DNA from 2 places in the Bradyrhizobium sp. Unk1 genome. Region 1 is predicted to be linked to the other one. Evidence: riboswitches for the same ligand, from Rfam matches in the RefSeq annotation. Region 1 holds a riboswitch; the other holds the start of a gene.

Region 1 (14,391 bases):
GGCAAAATCCATGAGGTCGCGCGCCGCCAGCAGCAGCGACGGATTGATCTCGAAGAGATCGACGAGATGCTGGTCAGGGATCTTTCCGCCCATCGCCAGTTGCCAGCTCGCGAACAGCTCGGGGTACATCAGCCGCGATATCAGGATCGGCAATGCGAAGCTGAACGCCGCGACCGCGATCAGCGCGAGCTTGCGGCCGCGCGGCAGCGGCAGGAAATAGAGAGCGGCCAGCACGGGAAAGAACACCAGCTTGAACGACGTCACGAGGCCGAGCAGCGCGGCGCCGGCGAGCCGCCGCGGAAAGTTGCTGTCCTCAGGCGCATCGGATGCGGACAGAGAGAGCAGAAACCTCAGCGCCATCGCGGTCAGCACGCCGCTCAGGATCGCGAAGTTGCCGGACGCCTGCACCCATTCGAAACCGACGAACGCGCCGAGCGCGCAGAGCACCCTCAGCGCAACATCGCGCGCGCTCGGGCGCGTTCGGCCAAGACCGGGCAAGAGGAGCCCGCAAAGCACGGCGAGGACAGGAAAGATGCCCTTGTAGTGATCAACCATGAATCCACCCGCGCAGAAGGGGCGGAAGACGTCCAGCGTCACCGGGAGATAGGGATAAGAGAGCTTGGTGCCCTTCAGGTTCTTGACGAAATAAGGATCGAGCCCGCCGGCATATGCATCGACCGCCGCGCAATTGACGCGGGTGTCCCAGCCATATTTCATGTCGAGCACGGCGTCGTTGGCGAGATTGCCGAGCACCAGCAGTGTGGTCAGTGCGATCAGGCAGGCAAGCCAGAAGTTCCGCCGCGAAGCCGTGTCGGCCGAGGGCTCCAACCATCGTGCTGCACCGGTGACATCGGACACAATCGGATACCTTGTTTGGCCAGGTTTCTCCCGGCGCCAACGCGGCGCCAGCCGTGCCACCATGGACAGGATGGGTTGCGGATTCATCTCCCCTGTGCGTTGCGCTCGCGCTTATGGTGAATCCCTGGTTGCCAGCGCTCCGCCTGGACGGCGGGGAACCGGTTCCCTGTCGCCGCGACCGCCAGATCCGCCGCGCCACCCCTACCGCGACGAGCGGACGGCAAGCCAGGCATCGAGCGCTTCGCGCGTGTCCCGTGCCGCCGCCATGCGTGCGAACTGCTCGCTCTCGATGGCGAGGCCTTCCGAGATCGAGACGTTGAGGCCCCGCGTGGCGGCGGTGATGACCCGCGCGACGGCGAGGCGCGAATGCCGTGTGATGCGGCTTGCGGCCCGCGAGCCACGGCAGGCGCTGTTTGCCGCCGAAGGTCGGCGTGATGCCGATCGCGATCTCGGGCTTGGCGAAGCTCGCGCGCTCGCTCGCGACGACAAGATGCCTCACGCAATCACATTCTATGATTGATACTTTACACAAAATCGCCTTGAGATAATCTGATGATGGGACGGATTGAATCTCGTGGTTGAGTGGGGTTTCGCTGTCGGAGAGAGCCAGCCCCAAAACAACGCGACGGCGTTTTTCCGCAGCCATATAGGGCCGCAAAACTGATTTCTGAATATCAGGATTGATCATGCCTTTAACGGACGACCAAGTCATCGAAGCAATCAAGAAAGCCAATTCGGAAGAGATTGAGAGAAAGGTCTACGACAAGATCAGGGGCGACTTGAGTCCGGATATCTCCCTTAGCAAAGAGCCGCTTGTTAAGCCGGGAATCTTAGAACTTTGGATTGCGAAAGTTACGAGCTGATCGCTCGATTGATTGACCCAGGAGTTCCGCCCGGCCCGCGACCTCACAAACTCGTGTGCGCCGCCGCCCCGCCTGTCAGCCATCCCGAAACATGGGTTGTGCGACGCAGCATAACCGATCAAAAAGCCTCTGATTTTCAGAGGTGAGCTTTGTCCGACGTCAATGCCGACGATTGGGTGTCCTCGGGACACCGGCCTATGGGTTTTCCAGAATTCGTCATCGTGATCGCGTCCATCATGGCGCTGAATCCGCTTGCGATGGACATGATGCTGCCGGCGCTGCCCAACATAGGGGCAGCCTTCGCCATTCCCAACGCCAACCATCTTCAGCTGGTGCTCTCGACCTTCCTGATCGGCTTCGGCGCCGGCCAGTTCGTCATGGGCCCGTTGTCGGACCGCTTCGGCCGCCGCCCGGTGCTGCTCGGCGGCATGGCCGTCTATGCGGTGGCGAGCGTGCTGGCGGTCGCCGCGCCCTCGTTCGAGACGCTGCTGCTGGCGCGCGCGCTGCAAGGGCTCGGCACGTCGGCAACGCGCGTGATCGCGACCTCGATTGTGCGCGACTGTTATGTCGGCCGCCGGATGGCGAGCGTGATGTCGCTCGCCATGATGGTGTTCATCGCGGTACCGGTGATCGCGCCCTCGTTCGGGCAGGCGGTGCTGCTGGTCACGCATTGGCGCGGCATCTTCGTCGTACTGATGCTCTACGGATTGCTCGCGCTCGCATGGAGCGTGCTGCGGCTGCCTGAAACCCTTCCCGAGTCCGAACGCAGGTCGCTGGCGCCCGCAGACGTGCTCTCGGCATTCCGGCAGACCGTGACCAACCGCCAGACCATCGGCTATGCGACGGCCGCCGGCAGCGTGATAGGCGCACTCTTTGCCTATGTCTTCTCGGCGCAGCAGGTCTTCACCGGCATCTATCATCTCGGCCACTATTTCCCGATTGCTTTCGCCGCGATCGCGGCCGGCACCGCGATCGCCGGCTTCCTCAATGCGAAGCTGGTCGGACGGCTCGGCATGCGCGTGATCTCGCACGGCGCGCTGACGCTCTACACCGCGGTTGCGGGCGTGATGCTGCTGACGGAAAGCCTCGGCATGCTGCCGCTTTCCTTGTTCATGGTGCTGTCCGCTCTGATGATGTTCTCGTTCGGCATGATGGTCGCGAACTTCACCGCACTGGCCATGGAGCCGCAGGGCCACATCGCCGGCACCGCCTCCTCGCTCTACGGCTCGATCACGACGCTGATCGGCATCGTCGTCGGCATGGCGATCGGGCAGAGTTTCGACGGCACGCTGCTGCCGTTCTCGGTGGCTTCTTCCTGTCGACGCTGGCGGCGCTTGCGATCGTGCTGGTGGTGGAAAAGGGACGGCTGTTCAAGCCGCATCATCGTCCCATCGCATGAGGAACTTCCCGGCCGGGTCGATGTTGTACTGCAGCAATTCGAAAGGCCGCCTCATGGAACCGGAACATCGCGAAGACAACACCACCCCGGATCGGGCGGAAACGGAACGCCCGACGTCGGGCGCCGACCAAGCTCCGTTCACTCCCCCCTTCGCGAGCGAAGGCCTCGAGCGAATCCGCGACAGCCATTGCTGAGCGCAAAGCCTGGTCCGGCGGGCGCCTGCTGGCGCTGAAGTCCTGCGCGGCGCTCTCGGGCGTCGCGCTGCTCGTTCGCGGTGGCACGATCAGCACGACCACGTCTCGCGTCAGGCCGGGCTTGCCCCATAGCGTCGCCTGCACGGTGAACTGCCGCTTGACGAAATGCCCGGCGCGCGCGGACACCGACTCCATCCACCTGCCGCAATAGTCCTGGCCGCTGAAACAGAGCGCGGCCCAACCACGATCCAATGTCGTCTTTCGCGGCAGGCCCCACATGTACTGAAATTCGAACGGCCGCGCGTAATACTGGTCCGGACTGTAGAACGCGGTCGCAAAGGCCAGCGAATCGTCGCCACTGACGGCGCTGAGGGGTTCCTCGGTCAGCTCGTGCCATTCCCGGGTGAGCTCGTTGGCTACCTGCGCGTAGAAATTCCGGCCCTCTTCGTAGCCGTGATTGTTGCGATAGACGGCGTGAATCGGGGCGGCGACGAAGACAGCGGCGAGCCCAACGATTGCGGTCATGACCGTGACATTGACGGTGTAGAATCTTTCGATCGGGTAGCGCGTGCCGCAAACGATCAGCACAGCGAACAGGAACAGCCCTTGCAGCGCCCATAGCGACGGCAGATCGGTGCCCATCGCCAGCGACGTCAGGACCGGCAGCACGATCGTGCCGATCGCAACATAGAAAAGAAGCCGCAGGCCGGAACTCATCGCGGCGAAGTCGGCCGCAAATTGCTTCAGCCGTGTGCCTGCGATGATCACCCAGATGACGGCCGATACGCTGATGGCCGCAAGGAGTCCGAGCAGGAAGTTCTGCACCTCGCCGAGTGAGCTCACGAAGTTGCCGTTGGCGTGCGCCATCGCGTAGGTGAAGGCCGACGCGCCCGTCGTCGCGAGCCAGTAGATGTGCGGCGACAATACCGCGAGCCCGATCACGACCGATATCCACGGCGAAGCGGACGTGAAATAGGCGCGGCGCGCGGGATGGGCCAGCGCGGCAAATGCAAAGCTTGCCACGAGGAAGACCGAATAATATTTGCCGACCATCGCCAGCGCCGTCGTGCATCCTACGGCGACCGCCCAGGCCGCGCTGCGGGTCTCGAACGCGCGCAGAAAACACCAGGTCGCGAGCGGCCAGAGCGCAAGCAGCACCGCATTGGCGTTGAAGCGCTGGGCGTGGAATTGATAGGCCGGCGTCAGCATCAAGAGCAGCAGCACCAGGATGCGTTTGTCCCCGGTCACGAACTGCCGTGCGATCCGGTCGACGAAAAACAGGGCGAGCCCGGCATTGGCCATCGCCATCAATTGCAACGACCAGTCGGTGAGCGGGAAGACGGCGGTCCACACCGCCGTAACCCAGCCCATCAACGGCGGATGCTTGTGATAGCCCCACGCGAAACGGCGCCCGAGCGTCCAGGCCTCGAGGGTATCGGGGTGCAGGCCGCTGCCGGCATAGGCGACGGCCAGATAGATCGTCCAGAGCGCGACGAAGCACACAATGAGAAGCGGTACGGCCCAGCCCGTCTCGACGCCGTCGAGCCAGCGCAGGAAAGGCCGCCGCCATCGCGCCGGCGCGCGATCGGACCGCTCTGCCATTGCTCGAAATGAAAAATCAATCGCCACGGGACTCGAATGCAGGAAGGAAGTGATGGGCAAACTGCGCACATCTATTTCAAGTCAGAAACAAATAGCAATGATTGGACACTGGAAGAGTTAAAAGCTGACGCCAGGCTGACAAACGAAAACGGCGCCGCTGATGACAGCGACGCCGCGTAACGGTCGGGGAAGGCGCGCTGGCGCGCCCTCGCTTTACTCGGTCTTGTCGATGTTCCAGAACACCGGCGTCGCCGGGCCGTCGAGCACGCCGGTCAGCGACTTCCGCCATGCGCTCGGCGCCAGATATTGGCCGAGCGGCACGTAGATCACCTGGTCGTAGGCTTCCTTCTGGATCTCGGTCGCGATCTTCTTCTGATCGTCGAGCGAGGCGGCGCGGACGAAGTCGTCCTTGAGCTTCTCGATCTTGGCGTTCTCCGCCCAGCCGAACCAGCCCTTCTTGCCCTGCCCGCCGATCGACAGATTGGCGATCGGGTTGGACACGTCGGCGCTGACCCAGTTGGTGAAGAACATGTTCCAGCCGCCCTCCTTCGGAGGCTTCTGGCTGGCGCGCCGGCTGACCACCGTCTGCCAGTCGGTCGCCTGCGCGTCGACCTTGAAGCCGGCCTCGCGGAGCAACTGCACCGCGACCGTCGGCTGCGCCTTCAGCGTCACGACGTCGCCGGGCACCATGACCACGACGGGCGTGCCGTCATAGCCGGACTCGGCGAGCGCCTTCTTGGCTTCCGCCATGCCGTTGCCCTTGACCAGCGATTCCGAGCCGACGTCGGTCGCGAACGGCGTATCGCAGATGAAGAACGCACCGCAGATCTTGTAGTATTTGGGATTGCCGACGAGCGCGTCGAGCACGTCCTTCTGGTTCATCGCCAGAAGTGCGGCACGGCGGATCTTCGGATTGTCGAAGGGCGGATAGAGGAAGTTCATGCGCCCAAGGGTCTGGTAGCCGAACTTGTTCAGCGTCTCGACCTTGAGGTCGGCATTGCCTTCAAGCACGGGCAGCAGATCCCACGGCGGCACTTCCATGAAGTCGATGTCGCCCGATTGCAGCGCGTTCACTGCGGTCTGCGCATCCGGCATGGTGATCCATTCGACGCGATCGACCTTGACCAACTTGCCTCCGGCAGTCCAGCTCGACGCCTCCTTGCGCGGCACGTAGTCGGTATTCTTGACGTACACCGCCTTGACGCCGGGCTGGAATTCGCCCTGCACGAACTTGAACGGGCCCGAGCCGATCTGCTCGGGGATCTGCTTGTCCGGCGGCGTTTCGGCGAGACGCTTCGGCATCATGAAGGCGACGCGCGAGGACGGCTTGCCGATGGATTCGAGCACGAGGCCGTAGGGCTCCTTCAGCTTCAGCGTGATCGTCTTTGGGTCGGTCGCCTCGATGCTCGCAGTAAACTGCATCATCTGCTGGCCCATGCCGTCGACCGCGGCCCAGCGCTTCAGTGAAGCGGCGCAGTCTTCCGCCGTCACCGGCGTACCGTCGTGCCACTTCAGGCCGTCGCGCAGCGTGAAGGTGTAGGTGAGCTTGTCGTCGGAGATCTTCCAGTCCGCCATCTGCGGCTGGATCTTGAAGTTCGAGTCCGTCGCGATCAGCGTGTCGTAGACCATGTAGCCATGGTCACGCGTGATGTAGGCGGTGGTGAAAATCGGATCGATGATGCGCAGATCCGAATGCATCACCGCGGTGATGGTCTTGCTGGCGGCGGCAAGTACCGGCGAGGCCATCGCCGTCGAAAGCGCAACGACCGATAGCGCAAGTGTGGAGGCGAACGCGCGACGCCCCCGGCGCATCAAGCTCAACATAAAAGTTTCTCCTGACGTGAAACTGTTCAAAGGCAGGTTATTGGTTGAGCATTCGGTTCGTTCTTTAGGCGAACTAACCTCATGCGATGCCTTTGTCTTTCGAGACTTGCAGACAGTGCCGAGCGCGTCAATCCGGTTTCGCTGCAGCCCCAAGCGGCGCGCTCACGGGCTCCACAAAGATCGGTTTGGCTCTACAACGCTTTCCGCCAGTCCTGTCCGCGCCAATGCAATGCGCGTTCCATCTTTCGAAGCTTGAGAGACATTAAGATGAATCCAGCCAATCTTCCCTTCGATTCCGAGGCGATGCTCCAGGGCCTGCGCGCCTGGGTGGAATGCGAGAGCCCGACCTGGGATGCGGGTACCGTCAACCGCATGCTGGATATCGCAGCGCGGGATATGGCGATCATGGGTGCGACGATCGAACGCATCGGCGGCCGACAGGGCTTTGGCGGCGTGATCCGCGCGCGCTTCCCGCATCCGAAACAGGGCGAGCCGGGCATCCTGATCGCCGGCCACATGGATACCGTCCACCCGGTCGGCACCATCGAGAAGCTGAAATGGCGGCGCGAGGGCAACAAGTGCTACGGCCCCGGCATCTACGACATGAAGGGCGGCAACTATCTCTCGCTGGAAGCGATCCGGCAGCTGGCACGCGCTTCCTTCACCACGCCGCTGCCGATCACCGTGCTGTTTACGCCCGACGAGGAAGTCGGCACGCCCTCGACGCGAGACATCATCGAGGCGGAAGCCGCGCGCAACAAATATGTGCTGGTGCCCGAACCGGGCCGCGCCGACAACGGCGTCACCACCGGACGTTATGCCATCGCGCGTTTCAATCTGGAAGCGACGGGCCGGCCGAGCCATGCCGGCGCGACATTGTCGGCCGGACGCTCGGCGATCCGCGAGATGGCGCGGCAGATCCTCGCCATCGACGCGATGACGACGGAGGACTGCACCTTCTCGGTCGGCGTCGTACATGGCGGACAATGGGTCAATTGCGTTGCCACGACCGCCACCGGCGAGGCGCTGTCCATGGCCAAGCGCCAGGCCGATCTCGACCGCGGCGTCGAGCGGATGCTGGCGCTGTCGGGCACGACCAATGATGTCACGTTCAAGGTGACGCGCGGCGTGACACGGCCGGTTTGGGAGCCGGATGCCGGCACCATGGCGCTTTATGAGAAGGCGCGCGACATCGCCAAATCGCTCGGCACTGAGCTGCCGCATGCGAGCTCCGGCGGCGGCTCCGACGGCAACTTTACCGGCGCGATGGGCATCCCGACGCTCGACGGCCTCGGCGTGCGCGGCGGCAACGGTCACACGCTGGAAGAATTCATCGAGGTCGACAGCCTGGTCGAGCGCGGCCGCCTGATGGCCGGTTTGCTGGCGACGCTGGAGTAATTGAATCAACTTCGCACTGCACAATGCGTTGGCAGTCGCGGTTGAAATTTAGCCTTGTCTAAAAATGAGGCGCATCGTACTGCTCGATTGTCCACGCGACGATGCGGGAGAGATCGCGACGAGAGTTCAAGCTTTCGTTGCGGCGCCGACGGAGCAACCGCCCCGGAAACTCTCAGGCAAAAGGACCGTATCGTCAGGACGATCTGGAGAGAGATGGCACGATCTTGGGATCGTGACGTCCACCGAAGGGGATAGTCCGGAGCTGACCTCACAGGGTCCGCAACGGATCAAGCTCTCAGGTAACCGTGACAGATGGGGCGCCGCCAACGGCCTTTGGCCGGCGGTTAGCCTATCCTAACTCACGGGAGCCCCGAACTATCATGACCCATATCGCCATCATCGGCGCCGGCATCACCGGCGTAACGACCGCCCATGCCCTGCTCGAACGCGGATACAAGGTGACGGTGCTCGACAAGCACCGCTACGCCGCGATGGAGACCTCCTTCGCCAATGGCGGACAGCTCTCCGCCAGCAATGCCGAGGTGTGGAATAGCACCGCAACGATCCTGAAGGGTCTGCGCTGGATGTTCCGGCGCGATGCGCCGCTGCTGATGAACCCGCGGCCGAACTGGCACAAATATTCGTGGATGAGCGCGTTCGTCGCCAATATCGGCAACTACCGCGCCAACACGGTTCAGACCACACGGCTCGCGATCGAAGCCCGCAAGCATCTGTTCGAGATCGCGGAGCGCGAAGGCATCGACTTCGATCTCGAACGCCGCGGCATCCTGCACATCTGTCACGACAAGAAAGGTTTTGAATCCGGTCTGCAGGTCAACGCGCTGCTGAAGGAAGGCGGGCTCGATCGCCGTCCGGTGACACCGGAGGAGATCCGCGCCATCGAGCCGACGCTGCGCAAGGACTATTATGGCGGCTTCTACACGCCGTCGGATGCGACCGGCGATATCCACAAATTCACGCGCGGACTTGCGGAAGCCTGCAAGCGGCGCGGCGCGACCTTTATCCACGAAGCCAACATCGATTCCATTGCCCAGGCAGGTGGCGGCTTTGTCATCGGCTGGGCTGATCTTTCCGCAACCGACGCTGTCGCGTCCGCGCGCGGCATGCTGAAGGTGGACGGTGTCGTGGTCTGCGCCGGTGTGGCCAGCCGTCACTTCGCCGCCCTCCTCGACGAGCGCGTCAACGTCTATCCGGTGAAGGGCTATTCGATCACCGTGCAGCTCGACACTGCGGCGAGCCGCAATGCGACGCCGACCGTCAGCCTGCTCGACGAAGCCGCCAAGATCGTCACCAGCCGGCTCGGCGCCGATCGCTTCCGCGTCGCAGGCACCGCCGAATTCAACGACTTCAACCGCGACATCCGCGCCGACCGGGTGCAGCCGCTGGTCGACTGGGTGCGCAACAATTTCCCCGCCGTCGAAACGTCCAGGGTCGTGCCCTGGGCCGGGCTGCGGCCGATGATGCCGAACATGATGCCGGTGGTGCGGGCAGGACGGATGCCGGGCGTGTTCTTCAACAGCGGCCACGGCCATCTCGGCTGGACCTTGTCGGCCGCGACCGCGCAGATGATTGCCGGAACCATCGACGGCTGGCGCGGGCTCAACGCACCGCCGGCCGCACCGTCACTCAGGGTTGAGCGCGAGTTCCGCCATGCATCCTGAGTGGTCGATATCGGAGGCTCGGCGGCCTCTTGCGACCGCCCTGCCCTTGGCACACAATTTGCCCCGAAACGTCGGCTTCTCCGGCCGGCTTTCCAGCCCGAGTGACAGGCGTGCATGATAGAAAGAACCGATTCCACGGGGGCCTCCGGGCCCCACAAGTTCCGCAGCCGGAGATAGGTGCATGCTAGGTTATCTCATTCGCCGCGTTCTGGCCGCGGTGCCCGTGATGGGCGTCGTCGCGCTGTTCGTCTTCCTGCTGCTGCGGCTGACGCCGGGCGATCCCGCCGCAATTCTCGCCGGCGATAACGCGACGCCGGAACGGCTGGAACGCATCCGCGACTCGCTCGGCCTCAACGAGCCGCTGATCGTGCAGTTCATCACCTGGATGAATAAGCTGCTGCACGGCGATCTCGGGACGTCGCTGATCTCCAATTTGCCAGTCATGAAGATGATCAGCCAGCGCGTCGAGCCGTCGATCTCGATTGCGCTCTCGACAATCATCCTCGCGGTGATCGTCGCCGTGCCGCTGGGCGTCATCGCGGCGTGGAAGCACGGCACCTGGATCGACCGTTTCGTGATGGGCCTCTCCGTGCTCGGCTTCTCCGTGCCGGTGTTCGTGGTCGGCTATCTGCTGATCGAGGTCTTCGCGATCGACCTGCGCTGGGTGCCGGTGCAGGGCTTCCGCAGCATCTTCAACGGCTTTGGACCGTTCTTCGAGCGCATCATCCTGCCGACCTGCGCGCTCTCCTTCATCTACATCGCGCTGATCGCGCGCATGACGCGCGCGGCGATGCTCGACGTGCTCGGTGAGGACTACGTCCGCACCGCCCGCGCCAAGGGCATCAACGAGGTCGCCGTGATGATGCGCCATGCGCTGCGCAACGCGGCCGTGCCCGTGATCACCGTGATCGGCACCGGCTTTGCGCTGCTGATCTCCGGCGTCGTCGTCACCGAGAGCGTGTTCAACATCCCCGGCATCGGCCGCCTCACGGTGGACGCGGTGCTGGCGCGCGACTATCCGGTCATCCAGGCGATGATCCTGCTGACGTCGCTGATCTATGTCGTCGTCAATCTCCTGATCGACGTCGCCTACACGCTGCTCGATCCCCGGATCCGGTACTAGGGCTAAGGATACCAACAAAAATGTCCGTCGATAGCCTTCCCCAGTCGTCCATTCCGATCACGTCGCCGCTGCGGCCGCGTTTCGGATTCCTCACCTCGACGCCGATCATCGCGGCGGCCACGATCTTGCTCGCGCTGATCGTGCTGGTCTCGATCCTGGCGCCGCTGATCGCGCCGCACGATCCGGTCCAGCTTGCGCCCTCGCAGCGGCTGAAGCCGGCCTCGGCGCAGTTCCTGCTCGGCACCGACGCCTATGGCCGTGACCTCTTGTCGCGCGTCATCTATGGCGGCCGCATCTCGCTCCTGATCGGCATCGGCTCGGCGATCCTGGCGATCGCCATCGGCCTTGCGATTGGCCTCGTCTCAGGCTTCTTCAAGCTGGTCGATGCCGTCCTGATGCGCGTCATGGACGGCCTCATGGCGATGCCGAGCATCCTGCTCGCGATCGCTGTGGTGTCGCTGTCCGGCGCCAGCATCTGGACCGTGCTGGTCGCGATCACCATCCCCGAAATTCCGCGCGTGGCGCGCCTGGTGCGCTCGGTCGTGCTGTCCGCGCGCGAGGAGCCCTATGTGGAAGCCGCGATCTCGGTCGGCTCCAGCCTGCCGAAGATCATGTGGCGCCATCTGATGCCGAACACGATCGCGCCGCTGATCGTCCAGGGCACCTATGTCTGTGCCTCCGCGATCCTGACCGAGGCCATCCTCTCCTTCCTCGGCGCCGGCATCTCGCCGGAGACGCCGACCTGGGGCAACATCATGGCCGAGGGCCGTCAGTATTTTCAGCTCAAGCCGACGCTGATCTTCTGGCCGGGCCTGCTGCTTTCGATTGCCATCCTCAGCATCAATTTGATCGGCGACGCCGCCCGCGACGCACTCGATCCCCGCATGAAGCAGCGGGAGGGCAAGTGATGACGGATCAAGTGATGACCAACCCAGTCCTCGACATCAACAACCTCGTCGTCTCCGTCGGCAAGAAGCCGAAGGGCGCCAACATCATCGACGGCATCTCGATCCAGGTGCACAAGGGCGAGACACTGTGTCTCGTCGGCGAAAGCGGCTCGGGCAAGTCGGTGACCTCGCTCACCACGATGGGCCTGCTGCCGAAGGGCACGCTGGTTCCGACCGGCGGCAGCGTCAAGCTGGTCGGCGAAGAGATTCTCACCGCGACCGATCGCCGGCTGCGCCAGCTCCGCGCCACGCAGATGGCGATGATCTTCCAGGAGCCGATGACCGCGCTCAATCCGGTGGTGCCGGTCGGCCGCCAGATCGACGAAGTGCTGCGCGCCCACACCGATCTCGACGCCAAGGCGCGGAAGAAGCGCATTCTCGACATGATGGAGCAGGTCCGCCTGCCCCAGGTCGAGCGCATCTTCGCCTCCTATCCGCATCGCCTGTCCGGCGGCCAGCGCCAGCGCATCATGATCGCGATGGCGCTGGTGCTGGAGCCGAAGCTGCTGATCGCCGACGAGCCGACCACCGCGCTCGACGTCACCACGCAGAAGCAGATCCTGACGCTGATCCGCGACCTCCAGCGCGATCACGGCACGGCCGTCCTTTTCATCACCCACGACATGGGCGTCGTCGCCGAGATCGCCGACCGCGTCGCTGTGATGCGGCAGGGCCGGCTGGTCGAGACCGGTCCGCTCGAGACCGTGCTGCGCAACCCGACCATGGAGTACACCCGCAACCTGCTTTCAGCGGTGCCGAGCCTGGTGCCGCGCGCGGCGCGGCCCGAGACCAAAGAGCCGGTGGTGCTGGAAGCCAACGAGCTCGGCAAGGTCTATAAGGAGCGTGCCTTCTTCGGCAAAGGCCGCGAGGTCGTCGCCGCCGACAAGGTGACGCTGACGCTGCGCAAGGGCCGCACGCTCGGCATCGTCGGCGAGAGCGGCTCGGGCAAGTCGACGGTCGCGCGGTGCATCGTGCGCCTGATCGATCCGACCTCGGGCGGCGTGCGCCTTGCCGGCCGCGAGATCGCCGACATCTCGCGCCGACTGCTTCAGCCGCACCGGCAGAAGATCCAGATCGTGTTCCAGGATCCCTATCGCTCGCTCAACCCGCGCATTACCGTCGGCGAGAGCATCGCGGAAGGCCCGATCAATTACGGCACCCCGCATGCCGATGCGATGAAGCGGGCGCGCGAGCTGCTCGAGCTCGTCGGCCTGCCTGCGGACGCAGTGACGCGCTATCCGCACCAGTTCTCCGGCGGTCAGCGCCAGCGCATCGCCATTGCGCGTGCGCTCGCGCTCGATCCGGACGTGCTGGTCGCGGACGAAGCGGTCTCCGCGCTCGACGTCTCGGTGCAAGCGCAGGTGCTGGAACTGCTCGACGAGATTCAGAATCGGCTCGGCATCGCCATCCTGTTCATCACCCACGATCTGCGCGTCGCAGCGCAAATCTGCGACGAGGTCGTGGTGATGCAGCACGGCCGTGTGGTCGAACAGGGCCTGGCCGCCGAGGTGCTGACGCATCCGAAGGAAGCCTACACCAGGGCCCTGCTGGAGGCCGCACCGGGCCGCGGCTGGGATTTTGCGAACTTCCGACCGGTATCGGAAGGCGTCGCGGCGACGCTGTAGGTTTGTCCACTCGTCATTGCGAGCGGAGCGAAGCAATCCAGAGTCCCTCTGCGGAGACGGTCTGGATTGCTTCGCTTCGCTTCGCTCGCAATGACGGTGATCGCGGCAAGTATTCCCAAAACAGCTTGAGGCCATGCATAGCGCGAGTGCGTCCCACCTTGCTCTCGCCGCAGGCACAAGGCTAACGTCCCGAACTCTTTATTGACCGGACCAGAATTAATGACACGCATCGCCGTCGGCGGCTTCCTGCACGAGACCAACACGTTCGCCCCGACCAAGGCGACTTTCGCGGATTTCCAGCATGGCGGCGGCTGGCCGGCCATGACGGAAGGCGCCGACGTGCTGAAGGTGATGCGCCGCATCAATGTCGGCCTTGCCGGTTTCGTCGACAGCGCCGAAGCCAACGGCTGGGACCTCATTCCGACGATCGCCTGTGGCGCAAGTCCGTCGGCGCATGTCACCAGGGACGCCTTCGAGCGTATCGTAAAGGTGATGGTCGACGGTATCGCCGCCGCCGGCCCGCTCGATGCGGTCTATCTCGATCTGCATGGCGCGATGGTGACCGAGCATCTCGACGACGGCGAAGGCGAAATCTTGGCGCGCGTGCGCCGCGTCATCGGCAAGGAGGTTCCGCTCGTTGCCAGCCTCGACCTGCACGCCAACGTCACGCCCGAGATGATGGAACACGCGGACGCGCTGATCGCCTACCGCACCTATCCGCACGTCGACATGGCCGAGACCGGCCGCGCCGCCGCAAGGCACCTCGCCCTGCTGCTGAAGACCAAGCAGCGCTTTGCAAAGTCGTTTCGCCAATTGCCGTTCTTGATCGCGATCAGCTGGCAATGCACCAATGACTTTCCCACCAAGGGCATCTAC
Region 2 (14,391 bases), on a different contig from region 1:
GAAAGACACTCAGGGTCAATACGGAAAGCACCTGTCTAAAGTGTTGGCCCTACGATAATACCTATGCTCAACAATTGAGCTTATAAGTTATCCCTGACATCTGCTGCCAAAGTTACCTTCGGGTGTTTCGCCTGCAGATGCACGCAAAAATAGTGCAAGAACAAAACAGGCCACTCCCAAATTCAAACTAGGCCGCCGCGCTCGGAAACAGGCCAGTACCAAAATCCGCGAAAGAACATATTGCGAACCAGGAACAAATGGGGTACATTGCTTTTATCGACGACCCGCCGCGCCAATCGTTTGTCCCGCACCCGAATCCTCGCCATAAGGAGCACGACCCAATGTCCAACACTGCCCTGCGTATCGTCGAAGGATCTTCCATGGACAAGAGTAAAGCTCTGGCCGCCGCGCTCTCCCAGATCGAGCGCCAGTTCGGCAAGGGCTCGGTGATGAAGCTCGGCAAGAACGACCGGTCGATGGATGTCGAGGCGGTGTCCTCGGGGTCCCTCGGGCTCGACATTGCGCTCGGGATCGGCGGTCTGCCGAAGGGGCGCGTCGTGGAAATCTACGGGCCGGAATCGTCGGGCAAGACCACGCTGGCGCTGCACACGGTGGCGGAAGCGCAGAAGAAGGGCGGCATCTGTGCCTTCATCGACGCCGAGCACGCGCTCGACCCGGTCTATGCGCGCAAGCTGGGCGTCAACATCGACGAGCTCCTGATTTCGCAGCCGGACACGGGCGAGCAGGCGCTGGAAATCTGCGACACGCTGGTGCGCTCGGGTGCGGTGGACGTGCTGGTGGTCGATTCGGTCGCGGCTCTGGTGCCGAAGGCCGAGCTTGAGGGCGAGATGGGCGATGCGCTGCCGGGTCTCCAGGCTCGTCTGATGAGCCAGGCGCTGCGCAAGCTGACGGCCTCGATCAACAAATCCAACACCATGGTGATCTTCATCAACCAGATCCGCATGAAGATCGGTGTGATGTACGGCTCGCCGGAAACCACGACCGGCGGCAACGCGCTGAAATTCTATGCCTCCGTCCGCCTCGACATCCGCCGCATCGGCGCGATCAAGGAGCGCGACGAAGTGGTCGGCAACACCACGCGCGTCAAGGTGGTAAAGAACAAGCTGGCGCCGCCCTTCAAGCAGGTCGAGTTCGACATCATGTACGGCGAGGGCGTTTCCAAGATGGGCGAGATCCTCGATCTCGGCGTCAAGGCCGGCATCGTCGAAAAGTCCGGCGCCTGGTTCTCCTATGACAGCCAGCGCCTCGGTCAGGGCCGCGAGAACTCGAAGGCGTTTTTGAAGGCCAACCCCGACATCACCGCCAAGATCGAGACCTCGATCCGCCAGAACTCCGGCCTGATCGCCGAGCAGATTCTCGCCGGCACGCCCGAGCGCGACGCCGATGGCGAGGAGCCGGCGGACGAGTAAACCTAACGCGAAGAACTTTCGCGAGGAGCGGGCGCTGAGGACGTTGAGTTGCCGACGTCGTCAGCGCCCGTTTCGTTTTGGGCCTGATAATAATGATCTGGTGGAGCGATGAGACGTCTGATCTTGACCAGTTCGTCCGGCGCTGATCTTGCCAAGTCGGAGCTGGCTGAGATCGTCGTTTTTTTCTTTTTTCGTTTCGCGTGGGATCCGCTGCCTTCACCTGAATATCTCGCAGCTTATTTCGGGGCGCGCTCAGGCCCGCTCAGGACGGGCGATCACTGGTCGGATTGGGGCGTCGTCTGGCCTCGCGCCTTCAAGGATCGCAGGAACCTGCCTTTTGCCGAGTTTTGCGAGCGCTATGACGAAATTGAACTTTGGTTTGACTCGAACCCTGAAGATCAATTGCAGTTGATTTGGCTGCTCGACTATTTCGATTCATGCCCCCAGCTGCTCGAAAAGCTTCGATTACGTTTGCTAGCGTCCGATTTTTTCGACGTGAGAATCGAAAGGCTCGGAAATTCCGCATCCCATATTCCCGTCGTGAGCGTCACGGCCAATGAGCTTATGACCGCCAAGATGGCCTGGCAGGCCTATAGCGCGCCGACACCCGAGGCCTGCGCTGATCTGATCCACAAGGACCTTAGCGCATTGCCGATGTTGAGGCTGGCTCTGCTCGATCTGTTGGAAGAGCTTCCGTCGCCTTTGACAGGACTTGGTGCAACTGAGTTTCGGTTTCTGGAGCTCATTGCGCGAGGGTTCACGCTCACAAATGCGCTGTTTCACCTGCGCACACTCCGAGGCACGCGGATATTCCGTGAATTTGAGTCAGGATGGTTGCTTCAAGGGCTGGCGCATGGTCCGAGGCCCGCGGTGGCAGGGTTGGACGATGAACTGCGCACAATCGACCGGGAAAACCTGAGGGATCGGCACGCCGCGTATCTGCGCAGCTGCCTGTCATTGACCGAATTCGGCAAGGCTGTCCTGGCCCATCAGGAGGATTTCAGCCGCCACAATCCAATCGATCGCTGGTGGGGCGGTACGCACCTGATCAACGATCGGCTATGGCGCTACGGCCCTGTTTTGACGAAGGGACCGTAGGGTGGGCCAAGGCGCGCAAGCGCCGTGCCCACCATATTTCAACGCGCACTAAGGTGGTGGGCACGCTTCCGCCTTCGCTCTTCGAGCTACGGCGGACAAGTCGCTTTGCCCACCCTGCGAATCCCTTACTCCGCAGCCTCCGCGTAGTCGCTCACCGGCGGGCAAGAGCACACCAGGTTGCGGTCGCCATAGACGTTGTCGACGCGCCCGACCGGGCACCAATATTTGTCGGTGCGCGAGGTGCCCGCGGGGAAGCAGCCCTCGGCACGGGTGTAGGCGCGATTCCACGCATCGTCTGCGATGTCGTGCACGGTGTGCGGAGCGTTTCGCAGCGGCGAGGCCTCGATCTTGAAGCGGCCGGCCTCGACCTCGGCGATCTCCTTCCGGATTGCGATCATGGCGTCGCAAAAACGATCCAGCTCCGCCTTGGATTCCGATTCGGTCGGCTCGATCATCAGCGTGCCCGGGACCGGGAAGCTCATGGTCGGGGCATGGAAGCCGTAATCGATCAGGCGCTTGGCGATGTCGTCGACGGTGACGCCTGAGGTCGTCTTCAGCGCGCGCGGGTCGACGATGCACTCATGTGCGACGCGGCCCTTCGCGTTCTTGTAGAGCACCGGGAAGTGCGCATCGAGGCGCGCGGCAATGTAGTTGGCGTTGAGGATCGCGATTTCGGTGGCGCGCTTCAATCCGTCGCCGCCCATCATCAGAATGTAGATGTAGGAGATGGTGAGGATCGACGCCGAGCCGAACGGCGCGGCCGACACCGGGCCGACCGGTGCGTCCCCATTCGTCGCGGGATGACCGGGGAGGAACGGCGCGAGATGCGCCTTGACGCCGATCGGGCCCATGCCCGGGCCGCCGCCGCCATGCGGGATGCAGAACGTCTTGTGCAGGTTGAGATGGCTGACGTCGGCGCCGTAATCGCCGGGCCGCGACAAACCCACCTGCGCATTGAGGTTGGCGCCGTCCAGATAGACCTGGCCGCCATGGCCGTGGACGATGTCGCAGATCTCGCGGATATGCTCCTCGAACACGCCGTGCGTCGACGGATAGGTGATCATGACAGCGGCGAGGTCGTTCGAGTGCTTCTCGGCCTTGGCGCGGAGATCATTGACGTCGACGTCGCCGTTCTTCTCGCAAGCGACCACCACCACGTCCATGCCAACCATCGCGGCCGAGGCCGGATTGGTGCCGTGGGCGGAGGAAGGGATCAGGCAGATTTTTCGGTGCGTCTCGCCGCGCGCGGCATGATAGCCGCGGATCGCGAGCAAGCCGGCGTATTCGCCTTGCGCGCCGGAATTCGGCTGCAGCGAGATCGCGTCATAGCCGGTGATGTCGCACAGCCATTTTTCCAGCCGCGCGAACAGCGCGTGATAGCCCTTGGCCTGCTCGCGCGGCGCGAAGGGATGCAAGGAGGCGAACTCCGGCCAGGTCAGCGGCATCATCTCGGTGGTCGCGTTCAGCTTCATGGTGCAGGAGCCGAGCGGGATCATCGCGCGGTCGAGCGCGAGGTCGCGGTCCGAGAGCTTGCGCATGTAGCGCAGCATCTCGGTCTCGGAGCGATGCGCGTGGAACACGGGATGGGTGAGGAAGGCGGTGGTGCGCTTGAGCGACTCCGGCAGCGCTTCGCGCGTGGTGGCGTCGATCTCGGCATAGGCGAGCGTGCCGCCGAATGCGCGCCAGACGGCTTCGACCGTCGCCGGCGTCGTGGTCTCGTCGAGCGCGATGCGCAACGCTGTCTCGCCGATACCGAGATTGATCTTTTCGGCAGCCGCGCGCGCGACGATCTCGGCGCGCTTGGCGCCGGCATCCACGCTGAGCGTGTCGAAGAAGGCTTCCGACTGCGGCGCAAAACCGAGCTTGCGCAGGCCGCTAGCGAGCACGGCCGCGCGGCGATGCACGTTGCGGGCGATCTGCGAAAGCCCCTCGGGGCCGTGATAGACCGCGTACATCGAGGCGATCACGGCGAGCAGCACCTGGGCGGTGCAGATGTTGGAGGTCGCCTTCTCGCGGCGGATGTGCTGCTCGCGGGTCTGCAGCGCGAGGCGATAGGCAGGCATCCCGCGCGAGTCCACGGAGAGGCCGACGATGCGGCCGGGCAGCGAGCGCTTCAGCGCATCGCGCACCGCCATATAGGCCGCGTGCGGCCCGCCATACCCCATCGGCACGCCAAAGCGCTGCGCCGAGCCGATCGCGATGTCGGCGCCCAACTCGCCGGGCGAGGCGAGCAGCGTCAGGGCCAAGAGATCGGCGGCAACGATCGCGAGCGCGCCCTTGGCCTTCAAGGCCGCGATCGCGGGCCTGAGGTCGCGCAATGCGCCCGAAGAGCCTGGATATTGCAGCAGCGCGCCGAGCACGTCGGTCTTATCGAGATCGGCAAGGGGGTCGCCGACGATCAGGGTCCAGCCCAGCGGTTCGGCGCGGGTGCGCATCACCGCCAGCGTCTGCGGATGGACGTCCTTGTCGACGAAGAAGGCCTTGGCTTCGACCCGTGAGTGCCGCTCCGCGAGCGCCATGGCCTCAGCCGCGGCTGTCGCCTCGTCGAGCAGCGAGGCGTTGGCGACGTCGAGCCCGGTGAGGTCGCAGATCATGGTCTGGAAGTTGAGCAGCGCCTCCAGCCGGCCCTGGCTGATCTCGGGCTGATAGGGCGTATAGGCGGTGTACCAGGCCGGGCTCTCCAGAATGTTGCGCTGGATCACCGCGGGCAAGATCGTGCCGGAATAGCCCTGGCCGATCAGCGAGGTGAAGACTTGGTTCTCTCGCGCGAGCTCGGCCATGTGCGCGATCGCCTCGGTCTCGCTCAAAGGCTTGCCGAGATCAAGCGGGGCGGACTGCCGGATCGAGGCCGGCAGCGTCTCCGCCATCAGCGCGTCGACGCTCTTGGCGCCGACGGCCTCCAGCATTGCCGTGACATCGCGCGCCGACGGGCCGATGTGGCGGCGAACGAAACTGGCGGTGTCGCCGTTGGATTTGCGGTGCGCGGTCATCATGGGTCCTCGCTTTAGATTTCTTTGTCATGCCCCGCGAAGGCGGGGCATCCAGTAAACGCAGGCGACACGGCTGGAACCGAGAAGCCGCGGCGTACTGGATCACCCGCCCCAGTGCGCAGTGCGCACAAGGCGGGTGATGACACCGAGTATGGGGCTGTTCTCGTCATCTCACGCCGTGTGGGCCTTGTAGGCGGCTTCATCCATGAGGCCGCCGAGCTCGCTCTTGTCGGCCATCTTGATCTTGAAGAACCACGCTTTGCCTTGCGCATCCGAGTTCACCAGCGCCGGCTCGGCGGCGAGCGCGTCGTTGGTCTCGAGCACTTCGCCGGTGACAGGCGCGTAGACGTCGGAGGCGGCCTTCACCGATTCCACGACGGCGGCGGCTTCCGCCTTCTTCAGGCTGCGGCCGACCTTCGGCAGCTCGACGAATACGACGTCGCCGAGCTGCGACTGCGCGTAATCGGTGATCCCGACGGTGGCGACATCGCCGTCGATGGCCAGCCATTCATGGTCGGAGGTGTACAGCGTCGTGGTCATTTTCTTAAGTCCTCAGCGTTTGTAGGTGTTTTTCACGAAAGGCATGGCGGCGACCGTGAGCGGCAGCCGCTGGCCGCGCACCTCGGCGAAGAGTTTTGTATCGAGCACGCTCGATGCGGTGGGCACATAGCCCATCGCGACCGGCGCGCTCAGGCTCGGGCCGAAACCGCCCGAGGTGACCTTTCCGATCGGCTCGCCGCCCGCAGCATCGGCAAACAGCAGCGCGCCTTCACGCACCGGCGCGCGGCCTTCCGCGCGCAGGCCGACGCGGCGGCGGCTCGCGCCGTTATCGAAATGAGCCAGGATCTTTTCGGCGCCGGGGAAGCCACCGGCGCGGGCGCCGCCGCTGCGGCGGCTCTTCTGCACCGACCATTCCAGCGCGGCCTCGACCGGCGTGGTCGCGGTGTCGATGTCGTGGCCGTAGAGGCAGAGCCCGGCTTCCAGCCGCAGGCTGTCGCGGGCCCCTAAGCCGATCGGCATCACATCGGGATTGTCCAGCAGCGTTTTTGCGAGGCGCTCGGCATCGGCCGCGGGGACCGAAATCTCGAACCCGTCCTCGCCGGTGTAGCCGGAGCGCGAGACGAAGCAGTCGAGGCCGGCGACCTTGTGTGGACCGGCATCCATGAACTTCATGGCGGGGGCCTCTGCACACAATTTCGCCAGCACCCCTTCCGCCTTCGGGCCCTGCAGCGCGATCAGGGCGCGGTCTTGAAGGTGCTCGATGATGCAGTCGCCCGAGAGATGCGCGCGCAGATGCGCCTCGTCCTCGGCCTTGCAGGCGGCGTTGACGACCAGGAACAGGTGATCGCCGAAATTGGCGACCATCAGATCGTCGAGAATCCCGCCATCCGGATTGGTGAACTGGGCATAGCGCTGCCGTCCCGGGGCGATCGCCACGATATCCTGTGGCACCAGCCGTTCCAGCGCGCGGGCGGCGTCCTCGACGTTGCCGGATTTCGGCCGAAGCGCGAGCTGGCCCATGTGGGAGACGTCGAACAGGCCGGCGGAGGAACGGGTATGGAGGTGCTCTTTCAGGACGCCCGCGGGATACTGCACGGGCATGTCATAGCCCGCGAACGGCACCATCTTGCCGCCGAGGGAGACATGAAGCCCGTGGAGGGGCGTATTTTTCAGGGAATCTTGGTCGTCGCGCGCAAGCATCACGGGGCCCTCGGTGGTTCCCCGGGGACGATTCCCCGAGCTAACCAGTCGAAGCCCCATCTGTCGCTGTGCCTGAGAGTATTATCCCGTCGGCGGACGCAGTCCGGGCCTTAAGCCCGTCGGCGCCTCTTTCCAGATGTCGTCAAAGCCACGCGGTCCTTTTGCCTGAGAGTTTCCGGGGCGGTTGCTCCTTCGGCGCCGGCACCAAAGCCGGTCTCTCCCGACGTGGCCGTACGATACAGATGGGTAGAGACCACAGGCCGGCCAAGCCTGTCAACGCGCACTTGGCGGCTTTCAACGGGATTGCAACGGAATTGCGCGCCTGCGGCAACTCACTGATCTCCTTGCACAGTTTCTGGACAGCGCAGCTGGCCTTGTCTAAAAGCGCTTTGACCCGCAGATATCAGCCCAAATGCCAGGTTTGGATGGCGTATCGCGGGTCCAAGCACACCCGATTGGATGAACATGAGCGGCGTCAACGAGATCAGGTCGACCTTTCTGAACTTCTTTGCCGAGAACGGCCACGAGATCGTGTCGTCCTCGCCATTGGTGCCGCGCAACGATCCCACGTTGATGTTCACCAATGCCGGCATGGTGCAGTTCAAGAACGTCTTCACCGGCGTCGAGAAGCGGCCCTATCAGCGCGCCACCACGTCGCAGAAATGCGTGCGCGCCGGCGGCAAGCACAACGACCTCGACAATGTCGGCTACACCGCGCGCCATCTCACCTTCTTCGAGATGCTCGGCAATTTCTCGTTCGGCGACTATTTCAAGGAGCGCGCGATCGAGCTGGCCTGGACCCTGATCACGCGGGAGTTCGGGCTCAAGAAGGACAAGCTGCTCGTCACCGTCTACCACACTGACGACGAGGCGGCCGGCCTGTGGAAGAAGATCGCCGGCTTCTCCGACGACCGCATCATCCGTATCCCGACCTCGGACAATTTCTGGGCGATGGGCGACACCGGGCCGTGCGGCCCGTGCTCCGAGATCTTCATTGACCGCGGCGACCATATCTGGGGCGGACCTCCGGGCTCGCCGGAAGAGGACGGCGACCGCTTTCTCGAATTCTGGAACCTGGTGTTCATGCAGTACGAGCAGGTGACGAAGGAGGAGCGCGTGGACCTGCCGCGTCCCTCGATCGACACCGGCATGGGCCTCGAGCGCATGGCCTGCATCATGCAGGGCGTCGACAGCGTGTTCGAGACCGACCTGTTCCGCCATCTGATCGACGCGACCGCGTCCGCGCTCGGCAGCGGGCCGAACGAGCAGACCGTCGCCTCGTTCCGTGTCATCGCCGACCATCTGCGTTCCTCGGCCTTCCTGGTCGCGGATGGCGTGCTGCCGTCGAACGAGGGCCGTGGCTACGTGCTGCGCCGGATCATGCGCCGCGCGATGCGCCATGCGCAGCTGCTGGGTGCGAAAGAGCCGCTGATGCATCGCCTGGTCTGGGCGCTGGTCCGCGAGATGGGCCAGGCTTATCCCGACCTGATGCGCGCGGAGAACCTGATCGAGGAAACGCTGCGGCTGGAAGAGACCCGCTTCCGCAAGACGCTGGTGCGCGGCCTTGCCATCCTCGACGAGAAGAGCGCGTCCCTGAAAAAGGGCGACATGTTCGACGGCGACGTCGCCTTCACGCTGTATGACACCTACGGCTTCCCGCTCGACCTGACCCAGGACGCGCTGAAGTCGCGCGGCATCGGCGTGGATCAGGCCTCGTTCACCGACGCGATGGAGCGCCAGAAGGCCAAGGCGCGCGAGTCCTGGAAGGGTTCTGGCGAGGCGGCCTCCGAGGCGATCTGGTTCCCACTGCGCGAGAAGCTCGGGGCCACGGAATTTTTGGGTTACGAGACCGAGAGCGCTGAAGGCGTCGTGACCGCGCTGGTCAAGGACGGCAAGGAAACCGCCAGCCTCAAGGCCGGCGATACCGGTGCGATCGTGCTCAACCAGACGCCGTTCTACGCGGAGTCAGGCGGCCAGGTCGGCGACACCGGCGTGCTTAGCGGCGAAGGCGGCATCAAGTTCCGCGTCACCGACACGCAGAAGAAGCTCGGCGATCTCTTTGTTCACGTCGGCACCGTCGAGAGCGGCGAGCTGAAGCTCGGCACTGCGCTGCAGCTCGAGGTCGATCACGGCAGGCGCTCCTCGATCCGCGCGCATCACTCGGCGACGCATCTCATCCACGAGGCGCTGCGCCAGGTGCTCGGCGATCACATCGCCCAGCGCGGCTCGATGGTCGCGCCCGACCGCCTGCGCTTCGACTTCGTGCATCCGAAGCCGATCACGGCGGAAGAGCTCGCCCGCGTCGAGGACATCGCCAACGACGTGGTGCTGGAGAACGACGAGGTCACCACGCGCGTCATGGGCGTCGACGAGGCCCGCGAGGCCGGGGCGCGCGCCCTGTTCGGCGAGAAATATGGCGACGAGGTCCGCGTCGTCTCGATGGGTAGGACCGCACGTGAGCGCGGCGCCAATGTGCTCGGCTGGTCGGTCGAGCTCTGCGGCGGCACCCATGTGAAGCGCACCGGCGACATCGGCCTGATCACGCTGACCGGCGAGAGCGCGGTTGCCTCCGGCGTGCGCCGCATCGAGGCGCTGACCGGCAATTACGCACGCCGGCACGCCAACGAGACCATGGCGCTGGCGAAGACCGCGGCCAACGAGCTGCGCACCTCGATCGACGACGTACCCGCGCGCATCACAGCGCTGATGGAGGAGCGCAAGAAGCTCGAGCGCGAGCTCTCCGACGCCCGCAAGAAGCTCGCGATGGGCGGCGGCGCGTCCGCCGGCAGCAATGGCGCAGCCGCAGGCGTGCGCGAGGTCGGCGACGTCAAGCTGATGGCGCGCGCGGTCGAGGGCATCGAGATGAAGGATCTCAAGAGCCTTGCGGATGACGGCAAGAAGCAGATCGGCTCCGGCGTGGTCGCCATCGTCGGCGTCACCGACGACGGCAAGGCCGGAATCGTGGTCGGCGTCACCGCGGATCTCACCGCGCGCTTCAATGCCGTGAACCTGGTGCGCGTCGCTTCCGAGGCGCTCGGCGGCAAGGGCGGCGGCGGCCGTCCCGACATGGCACAGGCCGGCGGCCCCGACGGCGCCAAGGCGCCCGAGGCGCTCGCGGCGATCGAAAAAGCGATGGCAGGCGCTTAAAATCCCATGCGCCTCGTTCCGCGAGGACGTGGCTCGGCCGATCCCAACCTAAGGGATCGCCTGTACGAATTGCTGGAGCACGATCCGCTCGCCTACTCGATCGGGTCGCGCTTCATCCAGGTGATCATCAGCGTCATCGTGCTCGACGTGGTCGCGATGATCCTCGCCTCGGTGCCGGAGCTCGACGCGCGGTTCGACACGCTGTTCAGCGCGGTCGCCGTCCTCGCTGTCATCGTGTTCGCGCTCGAATATCTGGCGCGGCTGTGGACCGTGGCGGGGCACACCCAGCGCAACGGCTCCGCGCTGTCCGACCGGCTCTCTTATGCCTTCTCCGCGCTCGGCATCATCGATCTCATGGCGTTCCTGCCGGCGGGAATCGTGCTCGCCACAGGCCGGCACGCGACGCTGGCCGGGCTCGGCGTGCTGCCGTTCTTCAAGCTGATCCGTTATTCGCCGGCGATGCGCTCGCTGCTCGCGGCCATCCATGCCGAGCGGCGTGCGCTGATCGGCTGCATCGTCATCCTGATCGGTGTGGTACTGACCTTCGCCTCGCTGCTCTACGCCATCGAGCGTGATGTGCAGCCTAACAAGCTCGGCACGATTCCGGATGCGATGTGGTGGGCGATCGTGACGCTCGGCACCGTCGGTTATGGTGACGTCGTGCCGGTGACGCCGCTCGGCAAGTTCATCTCGGTGTTCGCCATCATCAGCGGCTTTGCCATGATCGCGCTGCCGGTCGCGATCATCTCGACCGCCTTTGCCGAGGAGGTGAGGCGGCGCGATTTCGTCGTCACCTGGGGCATGCTGGCGCGGGTGCCGCTGTTCTCGCATCTCAGCGCAGCGGAGATTGCCGACATCATGCGGTTGCTCCGCGCCCGCACCATCGAGCAGGGCGAGATATTGGTCCGCCGCGGCGACGCCGCCTCGTCGATGTATTTCATCACTGCCGGCGAGGTCGAGATCGCGCTGCCGAGCCAGCAGGTGCGGCTTGGCGACGGCACCTTCTTCGGCGAGATCGCGCTGCTGCATAAGACAAAACGCAGCGGCACGGTGACGGCGACGCGCAAGACCCGACTGTTGCTGCTCGACGCCCAGGATTTTCACGCTTTGATCGAGCGCATGCCGACGCTCGCCGCCCACGTCCAGATGACCGCGAAGGCGCGGCTGGAGGAGACCGGCGACCTCGCGGCGGCAGAACTGGCGCAGGCCGAGCGCGAGGCCACCGACCGCTGAGCGGTCAGCCCTTCTTCAGGAAAACATACTCGGCCGAGTAGGGCGCGCTTTTGAATTCGCCGGCCTTGTCGCAGGCACCATCGAGCTTGCCGCCATGGGTGTTGATGCGCTGGACCGTAGTGACAGGCGTCAGCACGCCACTGCCGCGGCGCGAGGCGACCTCCAGCTTCAGCCAGGCGATATCGGCGGCCGTCGCACCCGGCGCGTTGCCGATGGCCTTGCCGGCCACGGCGCTGCCGTCGGCAAGCTCCCAGTTCGGGCCGGCATAGTGCCGGCCGACGGTCTTGCCCTCGGCGAGGAGCGTCGCGACCGGCTCGCGGAAAGCCCAGGCGAGCTTGCCGTCGGTGCCTGCCTTGCACTCATAGACTTGCGCGCCCTCGGCGTGGACGCTGAGCACGACGCTCTCGCCGGGCGCGGCGATGGCCTCGGGGAGCGGCTCCGCGGCTGCGGTGGGTCCGGCCACGGCCGCGAGCAGCAGGCAGGGGACGGCGAACTTGACGATGGACATGGGTGGCCTCCGCGCAACGGTGTCAAAATGAATGGGCCGCGCCCAGGCGCGGCCCATAATGTCTAACCCCGATCAGACGAAAATAATGCGCGGGCTTACGCCAACGCTTTCGTGAGGTTTTCCGCGACCTTGTCGAGGAAGCCGGTGGTCGAGAGCCAGCGCTGGTCGGCGCCGACCAGGAGCGCGAGGTCCTTGGTCATGTAGCCTTCCTCGACGGTGTCGACGCAGACCTTCTCCAGGGTGCTCGCGAACTTGGCGAGCTCGGCATTGTTGTCGAGCTTGGCGCGATGCGACAGGCCGCGGGTCCAGGCGAAGATCGACGCGATCGAGTTGGTCGAGGTCTCCTTGCCCTTCTGGTGCTCGCGGTAATGGCGGGTCACCGTGCCGTGGGCGGCCTCGGCTTCCACCGTCTTGCCGTCGGGGGTGAGGAGGACCGAGGTCATCAGGCCGAGCGAGCCGTAGCCCTGAGCGACCGTGTCGGACTGCACGTCGCCGTCGTAGTTCTTGCACGCCCAGACATACCCGCCGGACCATTTCAGCGCCGACGCCACCATGTCGTCGATCAGGCGGTGCTCGTAGGTCAGGCCCTTGGCGTCGAATTCCTTCTTGAACTCGCGGTCGAAGACGTCCTGGAAGATGTCCTTGAAGCGACCGTCATAGATCTTCATGATCGTGTTCTTGGTCGAGAGATAGACCGGGTAGTTGCGCAGCAGGCCGTAGTTCAACGAAGCGCGGGCGAAGTCGATGATGGAGTCGTCGAGATTGTACATCTGCATCGCGACGCCGGAGCCCGGGGTCTTGAACACTTCCTTCTCGATGACGGTGCCGTCCTCGCCGACGAACTTCATCGTCAGCGTGCCCTTGCCGGGGAACTTGATGTCGGTGGCGCGGTACTGGTCGCCATAGGCGTGGCGGCCGATGATGATCGGCTTGGTCCAGCCGGGAACCAGGCGCGGCACGTTCTTGCAGATGATCGGCTCGCGGAAGATCACGCCGCCGAGGATGTTGCGGATGGTGCCGTTCGGCGACTTCCACATCTGCTTGAGATTGAACTCCTTCACCCGGGCCTCGTCCGGGGTGATGGTGGCGCACTTGACGCCGACGCCGACCTTCTTGATGGCTTCGGCGGCGTCGATGGTGACCTGATCGTTGGTCTCGTCGCGGTACTCCATGCCCAGGTCGAAATACAGCAGCTCGACATCAAGGTACGGATTGATCAGCTTGTCCTTGATGTACTGCCAGATGATCCGGGTCATCTCGTCGCCATCGAGTTCGACGACGGGGTTGGACACCTTGATTTTTGCCATGATCGGGGAAGCCTCTTGGGAACGGCGCTTTGGCGCGCCACGGGAATATCCGCCGCCTCTTAGCACCGGACTGCAGCGGGCGAAAGCCAAGGGATTATGCACTTTTAGCTCATCCAGCTTGCCCAGATGGGGGGCGGGACGGGCCCTGCCGCGGGGGCGGGCCTCAGGCTTCAGAAGAGATTCAAAAGTCGAATCCAACCCGTTATTTCCCTTGAGAATTTCGTCAGGACAGGCAAACGACAGGCGAACGGGCGGCCGGCCCCAAGGATCGGGGCAAGGCCGGCTTTGAATCAATTCCTGAAGAACGCCTTGCCAAGGCCTTGAGAACCCAAGGTCTTGAGAACCCGAGGCCTTGCGAACCAGTGTGAAAGCGAAACGAGATGTCGGGGACTGACAAGAGCAAGGTGGGCCTCGCCCTCGATGGTCCCATCGTGATCCTGGTCGAGCCGCAGCTCGGCGAAAACATCGGCATGTGTGCGCGCGCCATGGGCAACTTTGCGCTTGGCGCCTTGCGCATCGTCAACCCCCGCGACGGCTGGCCTAACATTGCGGCCCAGCGGGCCGCCGCCGGTGCCGACTACATTCTGGAAAAAGTCGAATTGTTCGACACGGTCGGCGAGGCGGTCGCCGATCTCGACCTGCTGTTCGCCACCACCGCGCGTCCCCATGACCAGGCCAAGCCGGTGGTGGGGCCCGAGGCGGCTGCGACCGAGATCTCGGGGCACATCGCCACAGGCGGCAAGGCCGGCATCCTGTTCGGCCGCGAGCGCTGGGGGCTGACCAACGAGGAGGTCGGCCTCTCCAACCGCATCATCACCTTCCCGGTCAATCCGGGCTTTGCCTCGCTCAACCTCGCCCAGGCCGTGCTGCTGGTCGGCTATGAATGGTTCAAGCGGGCAACGTCAGGCGAGCTGCCGCACAGCATGCCCGAGCGTTCCGAACGCGCCTCGCAGCACCAGATGCAGGCCTTCTTCGAC

Evidence for each region. A riboswitch is a leader RNA that binds a small molecule or an ion and turns the genes downstream of it on or off. The one in region 1 is predicted to bind glycine.
Region 2: it holds a riboswitch for glycine, as region 1 does, so the genes downstream of both, gcvT (glycine cleavage system aminomethyltransferase GcvT) here and AC5ZFO_RS21495 (D-amino acid dehydrogenase) in region 1, are expected to answer to the same signal.

Annotation. Positions count from the first base shown of each region.
Region 1 is NZ_JCAMOP010000016.1:36,676-51,066, reverse strand. Features, by position in the region: gene AC5ZFO_RS21530 (hypothetical protein) at 1-858, opposite strand, end outside; partial or broken gene AC5ZFO_RS21525 (Clp protease/crotonase-like domain-containing protein) at 1,060-1,351, opposite strand; gene AC5ZFO_RS21520 (hypothetical protein) at 1,545-1,721, shown strand; partial or broken gene AC5ZFO_RS21515 (multidrug effflux MFS transporter) at 1,871-3,120, shown strand; gene AC5ZFO_RS21510 (glycosyltransferase family 39 protein) at 3,102-4,916, opposite strand; gene AC5ZFO_RS21505 (ABC transporter substrate-binding protein) at 5,130-6,740, opposite strand; gene AC5ZFO_RS21500 (M20/M25/M40 family metallo-hydrolase) at 7,008-8,138, shown strand; glycine riboswitch at 8,233-8,336, shown strand; glycine riboswitch at 8,340-8,452, shown strand; gene AC5ZFO_RS21495 (D-amino acid dehydrogenase) at 8,519-9,820, shown strand; gene AC5ZFO_RS21490 (ABC transporter permease) at 10,002-10,943, shown strand; gene AC5ZFO_RS21485 (ABC transporter permease) at 10,964-11,851, shown strand; gene AC5ZFO_RS21480 (ABC transporter ATP-binding protein) at 11,866-13,515, shown strand; gene AC5ZFO_RS21475 (M81 family metallopeptidase) at 13,735-14,391, shown strand, end outside.
Region 2 is NZ_JCAMOP010000042.1:2,799-17,189, forward strand. Features, by position in the region: gene recA (recombinase RecA) at 342-1,430, shown strand; gene AC5ZFO_RS37545 (hypothetical protein) at 1,554-2,528, shown strand; gene gcvP (aminomethyl-transferring glycine dehydrogenase) at 2,654-5,518, opposite strand; gene gcvH (glycine cleavage system protein GcvH) at 5,690-6,058, opposite strand; gene gcvT (glycine cleavage system aminomethyltransferase GcvT) at 6,071-7,219, opposite strand; glycine riboswitch at 7,364-7,452, opposite strand; gene alaS (alanine--tRNA ligase) at 7,685-10,366, shown strand; gene AC5ZFO_RS37570 (cyclic nucleotide-gated ion channel) at 10,373-11,599, shown strand; gene AC5ZFO_RS37575 (DUF3455 domain-containing protein) at 11,604-12,107, opposite strand; gene AC5ZFO_RS37580 (NADP-dependent isocitrate dehydrogenase) at 12,203-13,414, opposite strand; gene AC5ZFO_RS37585 (TrmJ/YjtD family RNA methyltransferase) at 13,795-14,391, shown strand, end outside.